3 regions of the Saccharothrix espanaensis DSM 44229 genome follow, and region 3 is predicted to be linked to each of the others. Evidence: riboswitches for the same ligand, from Rfam matches in the RefSeq annotation. Region 3 holds a riboswitch; each other region holds the start of a gene.
The links. Region 3 has a riboswitch for S-adenosylmethionine ahead of BN6_RS03445 (methionine ABC transporter ATP-binding protein). Riboswitches for the same ligand answer to the same signal wherever they lie in the genome.

Region 1 (2,260 bases), 800 kb from region 3:
GTCGCCGGTGATCAGCAGCACCGTCTCGGCGTCCGGGTCGAGCCGGCCGGTCTCGATGAGCTTCTTCGCCGTGGCGACGGTCACGCCGCCGGCGGTCTCGGCGAAGATGCCCTCGGTGCGCGCCAGCAGGCGGATGCCCTCGACCACTTCCTCGTCGGTGACGTCCTCGATCGCGCCGTTGGTGCGGCGGACCGCGTCCAGCACGTACGGGCCGTCGGCCGGGGCGCCGATCGCCAGCGAGCGGGCGATGGTGTCCGGGCGGACCGGGGTCACCACGTCCTGACCGGACTTGAACGCCGCCGACACCGGCGAGCAGCCGGTGGCCTGGGCGCCGAACACCTTGTACGGGGTGGCGTCGACCAGGCCGAGCTCGCCGAACTCGCGGAAGGCCTTGTCCACCTTGGTCAGCTGGGAGCCGGACGCGATGGGCACCACGATCTGGTCGGGCAGCCGCCAGCCCAGCTGCTCGGCCACCTCGTAGCCCAGGGTCTTGGAGCCCTCGGCGTAGTAGGGGCGGACGTTGACGTTGACGAACGCCCAGTCCTCGTGCTCGGCGGCCAGTTCCTGCGCGAGGCGGTTCACGTCGTCGTAGTTGCCGTCGACGGTGATCAGGTTGCCGCCGTAGACGGCGGTCATGAGGATCTTGGCCTGCTCCAGGGAGGAGGGCACCAGCACGACCGACTGCCAGCCGGCGCGGGCCGCGGCGGCGGCGACGGCGTTGGCCAGGTTGCCGGTGGAGGGGCAGGCCAGGACCTTGAAGCCCAGCTCGCGGGCGGCCGCGAGGGCGACGCCGACGACGCGGTCCTTGAACGAGTGGGTGGGGTTGCCGGTGTCGTCCTTCACCCAGACCTTGCGCACGCCCAAGGCCTTGGCGAGGCGGTCGGCCTCGACCAGGCGGGTGGCGCCGGGGTTGGTGTTGGGGTGCGACTCGACGTTCGAGGGCACCGGGAGCAGGCCGCGGTAGCGCCAGATCGACCGTGGGCCGGCCTCGATGTCCTCGCGGCGGACGCGGCCGAAGTCGTAGGCGACTTCCAGCGGCCCGAAACACTCGAGACAGGCGTATTCCGGGGCCAGCGGAGTCTGGTGACCGCATTCACGGCACGACAGGGCGCGAGCCGGACCGAGGTCGAAGGAGGTGGTGGCCGAAGGCACACTGACAGCAGTCATCGCGAGGTATCTCCTCATCTTTCCCGCGTCGCGGGTCGGAATTGGCACCGTGGTCGTCGCAGCGGACGCTGCGCGACGGGTTGCCGGGGCTTCTTCGGGCCGATCCCTCTGCCCCTCTGGATGAGCGGTATTCAGTTGTGGCGTCCAACTTACGGCACGATCCCGACCGGCAGCCAGATCCGTCCACCATCCGGACGCGATCCGGGGCGTGGGAGGATCGCTCCGTGAGCGCGTCCGCAGTCACTCCAGACCCCGTGCACCTGGTTCTCGGCGAGGAAGAGTTGCTGGTCGAGCGCGCGTTGCGCGGCGCGCTGGCGGTGGCTCGCAAGGTCGACCCGCAGGCCGACCTGACCAGGGTCAAGGTGACTGATCTCACCCCTCCTGAGCTGGCAGAACTGGTGAGTCCGTCGCTGTTCGCCGAGGGGCGGGTGATCGCCTTGGAATCCGCGCAGGAGGCCGGCAAGGAGATCGCCGAGGCGGTCATGGCCTACGCCAAGGCGCCGGCCGACGGGGTGACCCTGATCGTCGTGCACACCGGCGGCGGGCGCAGCAAGGTGGCCAAGGAACTGCCCGCCGCGCTGCGCAAGGCCGGGGCGGTGGTGACCGAGTGCCCGAAGATCACCAAGGCGGCGGACCGCGAGGCGTTCGTGCGCAACGAGATCCGTGCCGCGGGCGGCAAGGCCGACCCGGAGGCGGTCGGGGCGCTGATCGAGGCGATCGGGTCGGACCTGCGGGAGCTGGCGGCGGCGGCGTCGCAGCTGGTGTCCGACACCGGTGGCAAGGTCGACGCGGACGCGGTCCACCGCTACCACCGGGGGCGGGCCGAGGTGACCGGGTTCGCGGTGGCCGAGAAGGCCGTGATGGGCGACCGGGGCGGGGCGCTGGAGGCGTTGCGCTGGGCGACCCAGACCGGCGTGCCGCACGTGCTCGTTGCGGACGCGTTGGCGGACGCGGTGCGGACCATCGCGCGGGTGTCGGCCGTGGGGCGGGGCGACCCGTTCAAGCTGGCCGGCGAGCTGGGGATGCCGCCGTGGAAGGTGAAGAAGGCGCAGGGGCAGGCGCGGGGCTGGGACGGTGACGGGCTGGCCGCCGC
Region 2 (2,260 bases), 2.4 Mb from region 3:
CTCGTGCGCGGTGGTCTGCTCCCAGTGCCGGCCCAGCACGTCGCAGGCCACCGCGAGGGCGTGCACGCCCACCACGTTCGGCGACCCGGCCTCGTGCCGCTCCGGCACCGCCGACCAGGCCACGCCCAGCCGGTCGCCGTGGTCGGTGACCCGGGCCGTCGCGCCGCCGCCGACCAGGTACGGGTCGGCGGCCTGCAGCCAGTCGGCCCGGCCGACCAGCACGCCGGTGCCGAACGGGGCGTAGACCTTGTGGCCGGACAGCACCGCGTAGTCCACGTCCAGCGCGCGCAGGTCGACGGGCCGGTGCGGGGCGAGCTGCGCGGCGTCGAGCGCGATCCGCGCGCCGTGCCGGCGGGCGACGGCGGCCAGCTCGGCCACCGGCCACACCTCGCCGGTGACGTTGGACGCGCCGGTCACCACGACCAGCCGGGGGCCTTCGGGGGTGGCGCGCAGCGCGCGGTCCAGCTCGCGCACGGCACCGGCGGGCGTCGCCGGGGTGGTCAGGCGGTGCACGTTCGGGCCGCGCCACGGCAGCAGCGCCGCGTGGTGGTCGGTGTCGAACAGGACCACGGACGTGTGCCGGGGCAGGCTGCGGGCGAGGAGGTTGAGCGAGTCGGTGGTGTTGCGGGTGAACACGACGGTGTCGCTGGGGCGCGCGCCGAGGAACCGGCGGACCGAGTCGCGGGCCTGCTCGTAGACGCGGGTCGACACCTGGGAGGCGAAGCCCGCGCCCCGGTGCACGCTGGCGTACCAGGGCAGCAGCTCGTCGACGGCGTCGCGGACCTGCTCCAGGCAGGGCGCGCTCGCGGCGTGGTCGAGGTTGGCGTACTCGACGCGCTCGCCGGTGACCAGCGGGACGCGCAGCGAGGCGCCGACGACGCGGGGCAGGGCGGCGATGGAACCGGGAACAGCGACGGTCATGACAACCTCCGACGGGTCCGGCGGACTCCGTGCAGGGGAGGCCCGCGCTTGCCCGACGCCCTACGCGCCAGGCCAGGTCCTCATCGGGGGCACCCCACCGCGGTAGGAGGGTTGCCGGCCAGCTAGCCCGAGCTTCGCGCTGGCACTCATGACCTCGGCACCGAAGTTAGCCCACGACCCGGCACCGAGTCGAGGCCCGTTCACATCCTGGGAGGTCACCGGCCGCCCCCGCCCGCCGTGCGGGAACCCCCAGCTCCCGATCACCCCGCAGGTCACGCCGACGATCACCGAACACCCCGCCGAACCCCGCCCACGTCCCGAATCGCGACCGGGATCACACGTTCGCGTGCCGTTTCGGGGTGCGGCGGGCTACGGCAGGCCCGAGTCGCCCTTCCAGCGGGCGAAGCGGCCGGCCCGGTCGACGGCGCGCAGGCGGCGTTCGGCCGCCGTGCGGGCGGCGTCGGTGCAGACCACGAGCAGTTGGTCGTGCTCTTGGAGACGGGTGGTGGACTGGGGGGTGAAGCCGTCGTCGCCGCGCACCACGAGGCTGATCGTCGCGCCCGGTGGCAGCCGCAGTTCGCTGAGGTAGACGCCGTGCAGCTTGGACCCGCGCTGGATGCGCACCTGGAGCAGCTCCGCACCCAGCTCGTCCAGCGCCGACGAGTCGACCTCGATCTCCTGCGCCTCGCCGGTCTTCACCAGACCGAGCCACTTGGCCATCCACGGCAGCGTCGAGCCCTGCACCAGCGTCAACAGGATGACCAGCACGAACACCACGTCCACCAGCTTCTGCGCGCCGGGGTAGCCCTGGATGAGCGGGATCAGGGCGAACACGATCGGGACCGCGCCGCGCAGCCCGGACCACGAGATGAACACCTGCTCGCGCCACGGCACCTTGAACGGCAGCGCCGCGCACAGCACCGACAGCGGCCGGGCCAGCAGCACCAGCACCCCGCCCGCGACCAGCGCGGGGATCAGCGACTCCAGCAGCCGGCCGGGCGAGGCGTACAGGCCCAGCAGCACGAACAGGCCGATCTGCGCGATCCAGCCCAGCCCCTCGGCGAACGACAGCGTGTCCGACCGGTGCGGCAGGCGGGCGTTGCCCAGCACGAGCGCCGCCGTGTAGACCGCGAGGAACCCGGACGCGTGCGCCAGGTCGCCGGCGGTGTAGGCGATCAGGCACACGGCGACCGTGGCCAACGGGTACAGGCCGGTCGACGGGAGTGCGGCACGCCGAAGCGCGAACCCGCCCAACCACCCCAGCGCCACGCCGATCGCGCCGCCCGCGAGGAGCTCGTAGACCATCAGCGCGGGCGCGGTCCACGTCACCGGGTCGGGC
Region 3 (2,260 bases):
CGACCGCGGCGAACCCGACCAGCACCACGTCCGCGACGCGGTCGTACGCGCCTTCGGCGGCCGGGTTCTGGTCGACGGCGGGCAGCAGCGAGGCGGCCGTGCGGGAGGCCGCGTCCGCGACCAGGTCCAGCACCTTGCCGTGCTCGACCACGCGGCCGTCCTCCAGCACCGCGACGTCGTCGCAGATCTTGCGGACCACGCCCATGTCGTGGGTGACCACGAGCACGGTGACGCCGAGCTCGGCTCGCGCGCGGTCCAGCACGGTGAGCACCGAGCCGGTGGTGTCGGGGTCGAGCGCGGAGGTCGGCTCGTCGGCCAGCAGCACCGACGGGCTGGCCGCCAGGGCGCGCGCCACGGCGATCCGCTGGCGCTGGCCGCCGGAGAGCTGGTCGGGGTAGGAGCCCGCCTTGTCGGTCAGGCCGACCAGGTCGAGCAGCTCGGCGACCCGGGTCCGCCGCTGCGGGCCGGGCACGCCGGCCGACTCCAGCGGCAGCGCCACGTTGCCCGCGGCGGTCCGCTGGCGCAGCAGCGAATCCCCTTGCGGCACAACGCCGATCTGCCGGCGGGCGGCACGCAGCGCCGGCCCGCCCAGGGACACCAGGTCGGTGCCGTCGACGCGGATCGCACCGCTGTCGGGGCGCTCCAGCAGCGCCACGCACCGGGCCAGCGTGGACTTGCCCGCACCGCTGGGGCCGACGACGCCCAGGACGGTGCCGGCGGCCACGTCCAGGTTCACGCCGTCCAGCGCGCGAACCTGACCGGTACTCCCGGGGAAGGTCTTGGTGAGGTTTTCGACAGTGATCACGATTTCGCTCCACGACTGCACGCGGCAGCGCACGCTCGTGGCGTGCACGTCCGAAGGCCGGCTCAAGAAGGGTGTCCCAGCGGAGGGGACGACGAGGACTCGAAAAGCGCCTGGGGCGGAGTTAGCTGCGACAGCCCGAAACCGTGCGGCGGCCGTGGTCGACGACTCGCCGGCGCGTGAGCAGCATCCTGGGCACGTGATCCTCCATCGATCCTGGCTGAAGCACCTGCCTCCGTGGGGAGGTGGTTGCTGCGGCGTCGTAGAGCCAGGTCTCTCAGCCGCTCGGGATGGCAGCACGAGTACACCCGACGCAGAGGCTTGAACGCAAGCCCGCATGAGGATCGTTCGTCAAATCACACTTTTGGCCGAAAGATCATCGGCCATTACGGTGAGGAAACCTCGGCTATCCGGATGAACGCTCCGACGTCCAATTGCTCCCCCCGGACGCCCGGATCGACCCCTGCCTGCACCAACAGCCGCTCGGCCGCGGCGGCGGAGCCGGCCCACCCGGCGAGCGCCCCGCGCAGCATCTTGCGGCGTTGCGCGAAAGCCGCGTCCACCAACGAGAACAGCACCTTGCGGTCCACAGTGGACAGCTGCTCGTGGCGGGTGAACGCGACCAGCGCGGAATCGACGTTGGGCACCGGCCAGAACACCGAGCGCGGGACCGGCCCGGCCCGGCGGGCGTCGGCGTACCAGGCGAGCTTCACGCTGGGCACGCCGTAGACCTTGCTGCCCGGCCCGGCCGCCATCCGATCGGCCACTTCGGACTGCACCATCACCAATCCGGTGCGCAGCGAAGGCAGTTCCGCCATCAGGTGCAGCACGACCGGCACCGCCACGTTGTACGGGAGGTTGGCCACCAACGCCGTCGGCGGCGTGGCGAACCGGTCGGCCGTGACGCGCATCGCGTCGGCCTCGATCACGGTCAGCCTCTCGGAGAGACCCGGCGCGCGCTCGGCCACCGTCAGCGGCAGCCGGGCGGCCAGCACCGGATCGATCTCCACGGCGACCGTCGAAGCGCAGGCGGGCAAGAGCGCCAGCGTGAGCGAACCCAGACCGGGCCCCACTTCCAGCACCACGTCGTCGGGCGACAGCCCGGCAGCCGAGACGATCTTGCGGACGGTGTTCGGGTCGTGCACGAAGTTCTGGCCGAGCTTCTTGGTGGGCCTGATGTCCAGCTCGGCGGCGAGCCGACGAACGTCAGCAGGGCCGAGGAGCGCACTCCCCGGCCCTGCTGAAGACGAAGCTTCGGTCACACGCGCAACTTACGGCAGGCCCAGCTTCTGCTGGCAGTGGGGCCACGCCGAGTACCCGCCGCGCGCGTCGCGCAGCTTGGTGGCCACGGCGATCTGCTGCTCGCGGCTGGCCTGGTGGGGGTAGGCGGCATACGCGGCACCGCCGTACGCGTCCCACGTGCCCTTGTTGAACTGGAGGCCGCCGTAGTAGCCGTTG

Region 1: another riboswitch for S-adenosylmethionine. It lies ahead of thrC (threonine synthase); the one in region 3 lies ahead of BN6_RS03445 (methionine ABC transporter ATP-binding protein).
Region 2: another riboswitch for S-adenosylmethionine. It lies ahead of BN6_RS33230 (aminotransferase class V-fold PLP-dependent enzyme); the one in region 3 lies ahead of BN6_RS03445 (methionine ABC transporter ATP-binding protein).

What each region holds. Positions count from the first base shown of each region.
Region 1 is NC_019673.1:1,503,436-1,505,695, forward strand. Features, by position in the region: gene thrC (threonine synthase) at 1-1,167, opposite strand, end outside; SAM riboswitch class I at 1,179-1,294, opposite strand; gene holA (DNA polymerase III subunit delta) at 1,392-2,260, shown strand, end outside.
Region 2 is NC_019673.1:7,644,672-7,646,931, forward strand. Features, by position in the region: gene BN6_RS33230 (aminotransferase class V-fold PLP-dependent enzyme) at 1-921, opposite strand, end outside; SAM riboswitch class IV at 961-1,075, opposite strand; gene BN6_RS33235 (potassium/proton antiporter) at 1,291-2,260, opposite strand, start outside.
Region 3 is NC_019673.1:706,146-708,405, reverse strand. Features, by position in the region: gene BN6_RS03445 (methionine ABC transporter ATP-binding protein) at 1-805, opposite strand, end outside; SAM riboswitch class I at 1,007-1,099, opposite strand; gene rsmA (16S rRNA (adenine(1518)-N(6)/adenine(1519)-N(6))-dimethyltransferase RsmA) at 1,189-2,064, opposite strand; gene BN6_RS03435 (resuscitation-promoting factor) at 2,074-2,260, opposite strand, start outside.